Regions from separate parts of the Paenibacillus sp. PvR133 genome, predicted to be linked through region 1. Evidence: a T-box and tRNA genes for the amino acid it is inferred to sense, from the RefSeq annotation. Region 1 holds a T-box; the other holds one or more tRNA genes.
What was found. A T-box is a leader RNA that pairs with one kind of tRNA and senses whether it is charged. The one in region 1 lies ahead of tyrS (tyrosine--tRNA ligase), so its partner is inferred to be a tRNA-Tyr.

Region 1 (5,962 bases):
TACTGTGCGGATCTTAAATTTTGGGCGTAACAGTTTGTGTCACCCTCATCTTTTTTGTTGCTGACAGGACAGCGGCTGAACTTTTCTGTCAGTAGTGCGTCTTACCTTAATTGGTAGCGCCGAACAAATTGGAGCGCAAAGAGAGCCCCAACTCAAATTTTAATTATGAAGGAGTTAACTCTATAATGGCACGTTACACTGGTCCTAAATTTAAATTGAGCCGTCGTCTCGGTATTTCCCTGAGCGGCACAGGTAAAGAATTGAAACGCCCTTTCCCTCCGGGACAACATGGTGCAAACCAACGGAGAAAAATCAGCAACTACGGTATGCAGCTTCAAGAGAAACAAAAGCTGCGTCACATGTACGGCTTGGGTGAAAAACAATTCCGTACCCTGTTCAACAAAGCTCAACACATGCACGGTATCGCTGGTGAAAACTTTATGTTCTTGCTGGAAAGCCGCCTGGACAACCTTGTGTTCCGTCTTGGCTTTGCTAATTCCCGTGCAGGCGCACGTCAATTGGTAGCTCACGGTCACGTTACTGTGAACGGTAAAAAAGTTGACATCGCTTCTTACCAAGTAAGTCTTGGCGACGTGATCGGTCTTCGTGAAAGAAGTCGTTCCCTGTCTTCCATTAAAGAAGCTTTGGAAAACCGCAACCACTTGGCAGCTTACCTGGAGTACAATGACGCAGCTCTGGAAGGTAAATTCATTCGTTTGCCTGAGCGTGGCGAATTGTCCCAAGATATCGATGAAAAACAAATCGTCGAATTCTACAACCGCTAATCCTTGTATTAGCACCAAAAAGCACCCGAATTTATTCGGGTGCTTTTTTTATATTTCCTATGCATCGAGCCTGAGGGTTTTATTCAATGGGGATGTATACCTTCATACTCAAGTGATCTGGATAGGAGGAATTCATCACGTCCGTAATTTCAAAATCAGGCCCCTCCCTCCGTTCAAAATTAGAATTAGGAAGCCATGTGCCATAGATAAAGTCTCGTATATTCTGAACCCGTCCATCTGAACCCGAAGCGTCAAACTCAGCATACTTCCCTGCTGGAATCTCCATATATATGAAACCCTCTGCCAGTTCTTTTGACTCTTTTTCAACTGCCTCGCCCACCACAAATGAAAATGCACCGTTGTCTTCAAATCGACAGGCAACCCCATATGACATTCCCGGTGCAATTTTGTTCGGGATAAACATAAAATATTCATTTGCTCCAAAGTGCCCATAAAACCCTGGGATTTCTTTATAGTGCTGCTCATTATTCAGATTTGTTTTATATTCATATCCTACAATTTTAACTGTTTCGAGCTGCAATATCACCGGCTTATTCACATCCAAATCCCCCATCGTATTTTTTTGGTAATCCAGAAAATTGATTTTACTTTGCGCAGGAAACTCGATATCACCGTTACGATACTTGCCAGGGGTGATCCCAAAATTCTTTTCAAAAGCGCGGGTAAAAGCTTCTTGTGAGTTGTATTGATACTCAATAGCAATGTCCAACACTTTTTGATTGGATTGTTTTAGCTGTTCAGCCGCCTCGGACAATCTTCTCCTTCTTATATATTGTTGAACCGTAAAACCCGAAATGGCCTGAAAAACCCGTTGGAAATGAAAAGCTGAAAAACATGCCTGTGAAGCAATCTCGGCAATTTTTAAATCCTCCCGGAGATTCAATTCAATAAACTCAATCGCACACTGAATTCGTTTAAAATAGTCCATATAATCCTTCCCCGCACTTGTAATTGTTTTGGTTATCTATCCTACACCCAAATTGTGCAACCCACGTTTTCATTATGTATAACTCTTTACCTACATGTTTGATTATTTGTGCTAAGTTTACCATGACTTTTCACTTGTCAGAAAAAAAAGCAACGCTGAGATCGATACAATCTCAGTGCTGCTTTTGAATATATTTTCATTATCCAAGCTTGATTTTAGCAAATTTCCGTTTACCTACCTGCACAATGTCGCCTTCCTTCGGCGTGTATGCTTCGTTCACATCGGTCCATTTCTCTTCGTTAATTTTGACCGAACCCTGCTGAATACTGCGCTTGGCTTCACCATTTGATGCTGCAAAGCCCAGATGAGTCAGCAACTGGATCACACGAATGCCACCTTCTTCTAACTGATCAGCCGTCAAGGTGAACTCTTCAATATCGTCAGGCAGCGCACGTTGCTGGAATACGGTCACAAAATGCTGCTTCGCTGCTTCCTCTGCTTCTTCGCCGTGGTACATGCGCACTAACGTTCCAGCCAGCTTCATTTTGGCATCACGTGGATGTACTGAGCCGTCCTTAACACCTTTCGCCAGCTCTGCCAGCTCCTCGTTGTTGATATCCGTTGCAAGCTCAAAATATTTCAGCATCAGCTCGTCAGGAACGGACATGGATTTCCCGTATATTTCGTTCGGCTCCTCATCAACACCAATGTAGTTCCCCAAACTTTTGCTCATCTTCTGGACGCCATCCAGCCCTTCAAGCAATGGTAATGTAATAGTAGCCTGCGGCTCAACTCCGTATTCTTTTTGCAGGGTTCTGCCCATCAGCAGATTAAACTTCTGATCCGTCCCCCCCAATTCAATATCGCTTTGGAGAGCCACGGAATCCATGCCCTGCATCAGCGGGTAAAAGAACTCATGGATGCTGATCGGCAATCCGTTTTGGTACCTTTTTGTAAAATCATCTCGTTCCAACATACGGGCAACCGTTACTTTGGCCGACAGGGTTACTACATCAGCAAAAGACATTGGCCCTAACCATTCGGAATTGTAGAATACCTTTGTTTTTTCAGGATCGAGAATTTTAAAAATTTGTTCCTTGTACGTTTGTGCATTACGCTGTACATCTTCCTCAGTCAGTTGCTTACGAGTCTCCGATTTACCTGTCGGATCACCAATTCTGCCTGTAAAATCTCCGATAATCAGTTGCACTTGATGGCCTAATTCCTGGAACTGGCGCAGTTTGTGCATAACAACCGTATGTCCGATGTGAATGTCGGGCGCAGATGGATCAAGACCCAGCTTAATTTTAAGCGGCTCGCCGCTAACGACCGATTTGATTACCTTACGCTTCAGCTCATCCTCCGGTACAATTTCCGCCACACCCCGCTGTATCACCTCTAGCTGTCGCTCGACCTCTACCTGTTGCTCCGGCTTCAATTCTTCCCACTTCATCCTGTATACCTCCTATTTTTCATCCAAAATATTACATATTAGACAAACCAAAAAGCCCCTTTCATCCCAAGGGACGAGAAGGAGCTACTCGCGTTACCACCCTAATTAAAGAAACGCATGTCAAAGACAGACATTTCTTTCACTTCATTCCTATAACGGGCCTACACCCGGTACTGGATTACTATGGTAGCTTCGCAAACCTGCAAATGCTTTCCATTCATCCAGACAGCTCCAGACGGTAATTCAAAGGAGGGACGCTACCGATTCACACCACCCATCGGCTCTCTGTACAACGTGAATCCGCCTTCTACTGAAGTCTTTCTCTGCTTTTCACGATATTTACTTTGACCTATTTATAACACACTGCATTTATGTAGTCAACGACACCAAAAGACAGGCTTTTTAGCATATGGGTTCATTTTGTAATTTTATGCTATAATAATGGCTGTTATAAAGGAGGAAGACTTAATGGTTGAAGAAAAAAACAATGTATCAGCGCCAAAGCCTTCCCGCTTGAGGACAACCATGCGAAGGCTCGGCCGTGTCATAAAGTGGGTCATCATCATCGGTTTTATGGGGGCACTATTTGCAGGGGGGGCCGCCGCTGGCTATGTTGCTTCTATTGTAAAAAGCGAACCCGTGCGTTCCAGATCCATGATCCTACAGGAAGTAGATAAGAATGCAATTACAGGCTTCGCTTATTTCAATGATGGCTCTCCCATCGGACAACTTCGGACAGAAGAAGATCGAAGACCTGTCACGTTTAAGGAGATTCCACAACTCGTCATTGACGCAGTCATTGCCATTGAAGATAATCATTTTTATGAGCATAAAGGTGTCGATTTGTCGGGAACGCTGCGTGCTGTGAAGCAAAAGGCGCTGCATGAATCCGTACAAACCGGGGGGAGTACCCTCACCCAGCAGCTTGCGCGTCGTGTCTTTCTAAATCTCGATCGCACAGATGACCGCAAGGTCAAAGAAATTTTGCTGTCTCTGCGCCTTGAGCGCTTCCTGAGCAAGCAGCAAATTATTACGGCCTATCTCAATAAAGTACCTTTTGGTAACGGTTCAAGCGGTTACAACGTCTTTGGCATTAAAGCAGCGGCCAAAGGTATTTTTAATGAGAATGATCTGAACGAGATTAATGTAGCCCAGGCCGCCTATCTGGCAGGTTTGCCACAGCTTCCTTCTTCTTATTCTGCTTACAACGGTAAGGGCGAGTTTAATGAAGCTGGCTTTAAAAGAGCCATCAACCGCCAGCACCTGGTGCTCAGTCGAATGCTGGAGGAGAACAAAATCAATAAAGCACAGTATGATGAAGCGATGGCTTTTGATATCAAAAAATCTCTCGCACCACGCACTGTTAAAGCTTATAACACCTATCCATACCTTATGATGGAAACAGAACGACAGGCTGCGCAGGCACTCATGTCTGTCACCAATCCGGGTCAAGCAGCTAATGCCAGTGCAGATGCCAAGACCAAGGACGATAACGATTTACTCAAAGAAGCTGAACAGCAGCTTCGCACAGGCGGTTATATGGTGTACACCACCATTGATAAGAGCGTCTACAAATCTATGCGTCAAATTGCAGAAAATAAAAACAACTTCTCTGCCACTAGTAAAACCAAGGGTGACGAACAAGCAGCGGCTATTCTGATTCAGCATAAAACAGGCGCCATTCTTGGAATGATGGAAGGTCGGGACTTCCAAAAGGAGCAGATGAATTATGCCACGCAGATGGTACGTCAGCCAGGTTCGGCAATGAAACCGATTGCTGCCTATCTCCCTGCATTGGACAGCGGTCTTGTGCAGCCTGGTAGTATCGTGGATGATGCCCCTATTATTTTGAAAGATGGCAGTAATGGATATCACATTCCGAAAAATGCTAACAACCGCTATCAAGGATTGGTTACGGCGCGTTATGCACTGAATCAATCGCTAAATACGATAGCACTCAAGCTGTTTAACGAAAAAGTAGGGATTAGCAACGCTTGGGCTTTTGCTAAAAAACTGGGTATCACCACCTTGGAATCCAGTGATAACAACGCTCAAACGGGTGTACTTGGCGGCTTGGCCCATGGGGTGACTGTCGAGGAACTCACGAATGCATATGGAGCCATTCCAAATGGCGGTGTGTTTAATGACGCCTATATGATCGAAAAGATTGTGGATTCGCAAGGCAATATTGTATATAAGCATCAGGCTAATCCTGTGCAGGCCTTCTCACCGCAAACCGCCTACCTGATGACGGATATGTTGCGTACAGCCGTGTCGGAAGGCACAGGCAGACTGGTGAAGCGGAACTTTGATCAATCCGGCAAGATTCCGATTGCCGGCAAGACAGGCACTACGCAATCCTACACTGATGTTTGGTTCGAGGGCTTTACGCCTGACGTCACGCTGGGTGTATGGGTTGGTTACAAGCAACCTGTCAATAAGCTTGAAACGAAAGTCCAAAAAGAGCGGGCTCGTCGCTTATGGGCTCTAATCATGAATGAAGTAACAGCTAAAGATGCCCAGCTGTTCCAAACGGACAGCTTCAAGAGACCTGACGGCATTGTAAGCCGCACAGCATCCGCGTATGGTTCGGACATTTATAACAGTAAGTATCCACCTAAAAACAGTGAAAATGGTGTGAGCCGTGCGAAATATATTACCTACCAAGGTGTGAATTATATTCCACGCGATGGTACACCGGATGATATGTTATATGAACGGACCGTTAGAAAACGGGAAAAGCCCATCTCAGAATTGATTAAAGAGCTTCAGCAA
Region 2 (5,962 bases), 3.2 Mb from region 1:
GGATGAGGTGGGGGTAGCGGAGAAATTCCAATCGAACCCGGAGATAGCTGGTTCTCCCCGAAATAGCTTTAGGGCTAGCCTCGGAAAGAAGAATCGTGGAGGTAGAGCACTGATTGGGTGCGGGGCCCGCAAGGGTTACCAAGCTCAGTCAAACTCCGAATGCCATAGATTTAGTTCCGGGAGTCAGACAGTGAGTGCTAAGATCCATTGTCGAAAGGGAAACAGCCCAGACCATCAGCTAAGGTCCCCAAGTGTGTGTTAAGTGGGAAAGGATGTGGAGTTGCACAGACAACCAGGATGTTGGCTTAGAAGCAGCCACCATTGAAAGAGTGCGTAATAGCTCACTGGTCGAGTGACTCTGCGCCGAAAATGTAACGGGGCTAAACACACCACCGAAGCTATGGCTTGATGCTTGCATCAGGGGTAGGGGAGCGTTGAATGCGGGTTGAAGGTGTACCGTAAGGAGCGCTGGACTGCATTCAAGTGAGAATGCCGGTATGAGTAACGAAAAGATCTGTGAGAATCAGATCCGCCGAAAGCCTAAGGGTTCCTGAGGAAGGTTCGTCCGCTCAGGGTAAGTCGGGACCTAAGGCGAGGCCGATAGGCGTAGTCGAAGGACAACAGGTCGAAATTCCTGTACCACCGTAATCCGTTATGAGCGATGGGGTGACGCAGTAGGGTAGTGACGCGGACTGATGGATGTCCGTCTAAGCAGTGAGGCTGGTGTGTAGGCAAATCCGCACATCGTAAGGCTGGGCTGTGATGGGGAGCGAAAATTATAGTAGCGAAGGTCATGATCTCAGACTGCCAAGAAAAGCCTCTAGCCAGGAGAAGGTGCCCGTACCGCAAACCGACACAGGTAGGCGAGAAGAGAATTCTAAGGCGCGCGGAAGAACTCTCGTTAAGGAACTCGGCAAAATGACCCCGTAACTTCGGGAGAAGGGGTGCCTCGGTAGGGTGAATAGCCCGAGGGGGCCGCAGTGAAAAGGCCCAAGCGACTGTTTAGCAAAAACACAGGTCTGTGCGAAGCCGCAAGGCGAAGTATACGGGCTGACGCCTGCCCGGTGCTGGAAGGTTAAGGGGAGTGGTAAGCCCTTCGGGGCGAAGCTATGAACCGAAGCCCCAGTAAACGGCGGCCGTAACTATAACGGTCCTAAGGTAGCGAAATTCCTTGTCAGGTAAATTCTGACCCGCACGAATGGCGTAACGACTTGGGCGCTGTCTCAACGAGAGATCCGGTGAAATTTTAATACCTGTGAAGATGCAGGTTACCCGCGACAAGACGGAAAGACCCCATGGAGCTTTACTGCAGCTTGATATTGAATTTGGGTACGATCTGTACAGGATAGGTGGGAGCCGTTGAATCTTGAGCGCCAGCTTGAGAGGAGGCATCCTTGGGATACCACCCTGATCGTATCTAGGTTCTAACTTGGTACCGTGATCCGGTGCGAGGACAGTGTCAGGTGGGCAGTTTGACTGGGGCGGTCGCCTCCTAAAGAGTAACGGAGGCGCCCCAAGGTTCCCTCAGAATGGTTGGAAATCATTCGAAGAGTGCAAAGGCAGAAGGGAGCTTGACTGCGAGACCTACAAGTCGAGCAGGGACGAAAGTCGGGCTTAGTGATCCGGTGGTACCGCATGGAAGGGCCATCGCTCAACGGATAAAAGCTACCCTGGGGATAACAGGCTTATCTCCCCCAAGAGTCCACATCGACGGGGAGGTTTGGCACCTCGATGTCGGCTCATCGCATCCTGGGGCTGAAGTAGGTCCCAAGGGTTGGGCTGTTCGCCCATTAAAGCGGTACGCGAGCTGGGTTCAGAACGTCGTGAGACAGTTCGGTCCCTATCTGTCGTGGGCGTAGGAAATTTGAGAGGAGCTGTCCTTAGTACGAGAGGACCGGGATGGACGTACCGCTGGTGTACCAGTTGTTCCGCCAGGAGCACCGCTGGGTAGCTATGTACGGAAGGGATAAGCGCTGAAAGCATCTAAGCGTGAAGCCCCCCTCAAGATGAGATTTCCCAATTAGTAAGACCCCTTGAAGACGACGAGGTAGATAGGTTGGGGGTGGAAGTGCAGTAATGCATGGAGCTGACCAATACTAATCGGTCGAGGGCTTATCCTAAAATAAAACGCAAATAAGTTTCGGATCCAGTTTTCAGGGTGTAACCTTGAAGGTATGTAGAAATACATACAATAAGCGCATGGCTATTCATTCACACGATAAGTGATGAACTGAATAACCGTACGGTAGAATTTGCACAGCAAATTCATGTTTGGTGGCGATAGCGGAGGGGTTCCACACGTACCCATCCCGAACACGACCGTTAAGCCCTCCAGCGCCGATGGTACTTGGACCGCAGGGTCCTGGGAGAGTAGGACGTCGCCAAGCGATATCCTTTAAAGGATGATGAAGTTTTACATGTTAGGGCCTTTAGCTCAGCTGGTTAGAGCGCACCCCTGATAAGGGTGAGGTCGGTGGTTCGAGTCCACTAAGGCCCACCACTTCTAGAATAACAAAAAGATTGGGGCCATAGCTCAGCTGGGAGAGCGCCTGCCTTGCACGCAGGAGGTCAGCGGTTCGATCCCGCTTGGCTCCACCAATATTCCCTGATAGCTCAGTTGGTAGAGCACTCGACTGTTAATCGAGTTGTCACAGGTTCGAGTCCTGTTCGGGGAGCCATGTTTTGAATATTTCTGACTTTTATATATAAGGTGGCGGCGTAGCTCAGCTGGCTAGAGCGTACGGTTCATACCCGTGAGGTCGGGGGTTCGATCCCCTCTGCCGCTACTCGGAGAGATACCCAAGTGGCTATAAGGGGACCCTCTGCTAAGGGGTTAGACTGCGAAAGTGGTGCGAGGGTTCGAATCCCTCTCTCTCCGCCATAAATTTATTGGAATCAGAACTTATTTTGTAAGGCCCGTTGGTCAAGGGGTTAAGACACCTCCCTTTCACGGAGGTAACAGGGGTTCGAATCCCCTACGGGTCATAATATGGAGGCTTAGCTCAGCTGGGAGAGCATCTGCCTTACAAGCAGAGGGTCGGGGGTTCGATCCCCTCAGCCTCCACCATAAGAAAATTTGATAAATCCCTTTTAATGACGCGGGGTGGAGCAGTTCGGTAGCTCGTCGGGCTCATAACCCGAAGGTCGTAGGTTCAAATCCTGCCCCCGCAATTAATTTCCTATTGGAAATGCCTCTGGAACTGTGGTGTAGAGGCCTAACATGCCTGCCTGTCACGCAGGAGATCGCGGGTTCGAATCCCGTCAGTTCCGCCATTTTAATCTCATATATAGTTGACATATATAGTGTGGATTATATGGTGTAATAATAAAACAAAATATGGCTCGGTAGCTCAGTCGGTAGAGCAGAGGACTGAAAATCCTCGTGTCGGCGGTTCGATTCCGTCCCGAGCCACCTTTCAAGTGGGAAATGAGTAATGTGCCGGTGTAGCTCAACTGGTAGAGCAACTGACTTGTAATCAGTAGGTTGGGGGTTCAAGTCCTCTCGCCGGCACCATTTTGGAGGATTAGCGAAGTGGCCAAACGCATCAGACTGTAAATCTGCTCCCTTACGGGTTCGGTGGTTCGAATCCATCATCCTCCACCAGTCTTTTCATAATCATATGGCGGTCGTGGCGAAGTGGTTAACGCACCGGACTGTGACTCCGGCATTCGTGGGTTCAAGCCCCATCGGCCGCCCTTTATTCTTAATTTATTGGGGATTAGCCAAGCGGTAAGGCAACGGACTTTGACTCCGTCATGCATAGGTTCAAATCCTATATCCCCAGCCATTAAGAGCCATTAGCTCAGTTGGTAGAGCACCTGACTTTTAATCAGGGTGTCGAAGGTTCGAGTCCTTCATGGCTCACCATTTATAATTATTTTGCGGTCGTGGCGGAATTGGCAGACGCGCACGGTTCAGGTCCGTGTGGGCTAACCCCCGTGGAGGTTCGAGTCCTCTCGACCGCACCATATTTTGCGGACGTGGCTCAGCGGTAGAGCATCGCCTTGCCAAGGCGAGGGTCGCGGGTTCGATTCCCGTCGTCCGCTCCATTATCCATACGGCGCCATAGCCAAGTGGTAAGGCAAAGCTCTGCAAAAGCTTCATCCCCAGTTCAAATCTGGGTGGCGCCTTGACTGCTCATTATGGATTTAAATATGCGCCCTTAGCTCAGCTGGATAGAGCGTTTGACTACGAATCAAAAGGCCGGGAGTTCGAATCTCTCAGGGCGCGCCATTTCTTAAAAAAAGTATAATGTCGGGATGTAGCTCAGCTTGGTAGAGCACCTGGTTTGGGACCAGGGGGTCGCATGTTCAAATCGTGTCATCCCGATACTGATTTGCGGGTGTAGTTCAATGGTAGAACTCCAGCCTTCCAAGCTGGTAGCGTGGGTTCGATTCCCATCACCCGCTTTTTGCTATAGCGGATTCTTGTTGCCTCAGTGGTGACACCTTATAAATAAAGAGAGCCTGTCTGGGGACAGAGCTCTCTCTTTTTTTGTATTTATCTTCATGTACCCACAATGTGTTGATTATTCATAATCTCGGTATCGGTGTATATCGTTCTGATCATACAACTGGTATACACCGATAACCGATCTAGTGGACAGTTTTTACACGGGAATGGTCAGCTGGATGGAGGTTCCCTCATCTGGAGCAGAGGTCATGCTCATAAATCCCCCTACCCCTCTAGCTCGTTCTTCCATACTGAACAATCCAACTCCCTCTCCTTGGGACTTTCCAGAGAATCCAATGCCCTCATCCCGAATGGTCACTTGTATCATTTCATCTTGATCCTCAACATCGACATATGCCTCCGCTACATCTGCATATTTGGCTACATTCGTTAATGCCTCCTGTACAATCCGATAAATTGCTATTTCCTTGCGAATATCAAGGCGTTTACGTAGAGTGCATTGAAAATGCACCTCAATCCCGTAATGAGAACAGAAGTTTTCAATATAGGTTCTTATAGCTGGGACGACACCCAAATCATCCAGAACTGAGGGACGAAGTTCCCACGCTAGACCACGAACATCTTTGATGATGTCGGTCACCTGCGAACGAAGACTCTCCAGAGCAGCACTAGGTTGTTCGGCAAGTTGGCTATCTAACTGAATAATAAGTGAAAACAAGCTTTGTCCTATCCCATCATGTAGCTCTCTTGAAAAGCGTTTACGTTCTTCTTCCTGTATTTGCATGACTTGCGTCATCATAGACTGGAGTTCTGCTTCTACTTTCTTCAGTTTAGTGACCTCATTACGAATCGCTAAGTACTGATAGGGTTTACCTTCCTCGTCCATAAACGGAACGATCGTAGTATTCACCCAGTAGTAGCTGTTATCTTTAGCACGATTACGTATTTCTCCTTGCCAAACCTCACCTGAACGGATTGTAGTCCACAGGTTTTTCATGAAGGCAGGGGTATGATAGCCTGAATTAATGAGACGATGATCCTGACCGATCAGCTCTTCACGACTGTATTGCGAAATCTCACAGAACTTGTCGTTCACGTACTGAATAATACCTCGATGATCGGTCAAAGCAACGATGGAAGACGTATCTAGAGCAAATTTAAGATTGGATAGTTGGTGGAGTGAGTTACGCAGTGCATGGAGAAAAGGGGACTCTGGTATATAAATTTCCAGATCATTCAGCAGTGTATCGGTTGATTCACCAAAGGCATGCTGCAGTAAAGGATTAGAAGGTTCATTCATAATGGAGAAGCCCCTTTTTTAGTGCGAATTTGACTAGCTCAGGTCGTGTTTTCAAGTTAAGCTTCTCCATAAGGTTACTTTTATGGGACTCTACGGTTTTGACGCTAATCACTAGGTGCTCGGCAATTTCCTTGTTGGCATATCCTTTGGCTACCCACGATAGAATCTCCTTTTCCCGCTCAGATAGGGATTCATAGGGTCCGGCTATGCCTTCCTGTTTGATTTTGTCCAGATATTCACTCATCAGT

Region 2: it encodes a tRNA-Tyr, which carries the amino acid that the T-box ahead of tyrS (tyrosine--tRNA ligase) is inferred to sense. The anticodon was not compared.

What each region holds. Positions count from the first base shown of each region.
Region 1 is NZ_JAFIBS010000001.1:4,919,703-4,925,664, forward strand. It holds gene rpsD (30S ribosomal protein S4) at 186-785, shown strand; gene JOE49_RS21630 (AraC family transcriptional regulator) at 865-1,734, opposite strand; gene tyrS (tyrosine--tRNA ligase) at 1,934-3,187, opposite strand; T-box leader at 3,254-3,520, opposite strand; gene JOE49_RS21640 (penicillin-binding protein 1A) at 3,656-5,962, shown strand, end outside.
Region 2 is NZ_JAFIBS010000001.1:1,712,570-1,718,531, forward strand. It holds rRNA gene JOE49_RS07555 (23S ribosomal RNA) at 1-2,120, shown strand, start outside; rRNA gene rrf (5S ribosomal RNA) at 2,271-2,387, shown strand; tRNA gene JOE49_RS07565 (tRNA-Ile) at 2,424-2,500, shown strand; tRNA gene JOE49_RS07570 (tRNA-Ala) at 2,523-2,598, shown strand; tRNA gene JOE49_RS07575 (tRNA-Asn) at 2,603-2,678, shown strand; tRNA gene JOE49_RS07580 (tRNA-Met) at 2,713-2,786, shown strand; tRNA gene JOE49_RS07585 (tRNA-Ser) at 2,790-2,881, shown strand; tRNA gene JOE49_RS07590 (tRNA-Glu) at 2,914-2,985, shown strand; tRNA gene JOE49_RS07595 (tRNA-Val) at 2,992-3,067, shown strand; tRNA gene JOE49_RS07600 (tRNA-Met) at 3,098-3,171, shown strand; tRNA gene JOE49_RS07605 (tRNA-Asp) at 3,197-3,273, shown strand; tRNA gene JOE49_RS07610 (tRNA-Phe) at 3,340-3,412, shown strand; tRNA gene JOE49_RS07615 (tRNA-Thr) at 3,439-3,514, shown strand; tRNA gene JOE49_RS07620 (tRNA-Tyr) at 3,519-3,604, shown strand; tRNA gene JOE49_RS07625 (tRNA-His) at 3,624-3,696, shown strand; tRNA gene JOE49_RS07630 (tRNA-Gln) at 3,714-3,788, shown strand; tRNA gene JOE49_RS07635 (tRNA-Lys) at 3,793-3,868, shown strand; tRNA gene JOE49_RS07640 (tRNA-Leu) at 3,883-3,969, shown strand; tRNA gene JOE49_RS07645 (tRNA-Gly) at 3,976-4,050, shown strand; tRNA gene JOE49_RS07650 (tRNA-Cys) at 4,061-4,131, shown strand; tRNA gene JOE49_RS07655 (tRNA-Arg) at 4,158-4,234, shown strand; tRNA gene JOE49_RS07660 (tRNA-Pro) at 4,257-4,330, shown strand; tRNA gene JOE49_RS07665 (tRNA-Gly) at 4,340-4,410, shown strand; gene JOE49_RS07670 (PAS domain-containing sensor histidine kinase) at 4,611-5,714, opposite strand; gene JOE49_RS07675 (response regulator) at 5,707-5,962, opposite strand, start outside.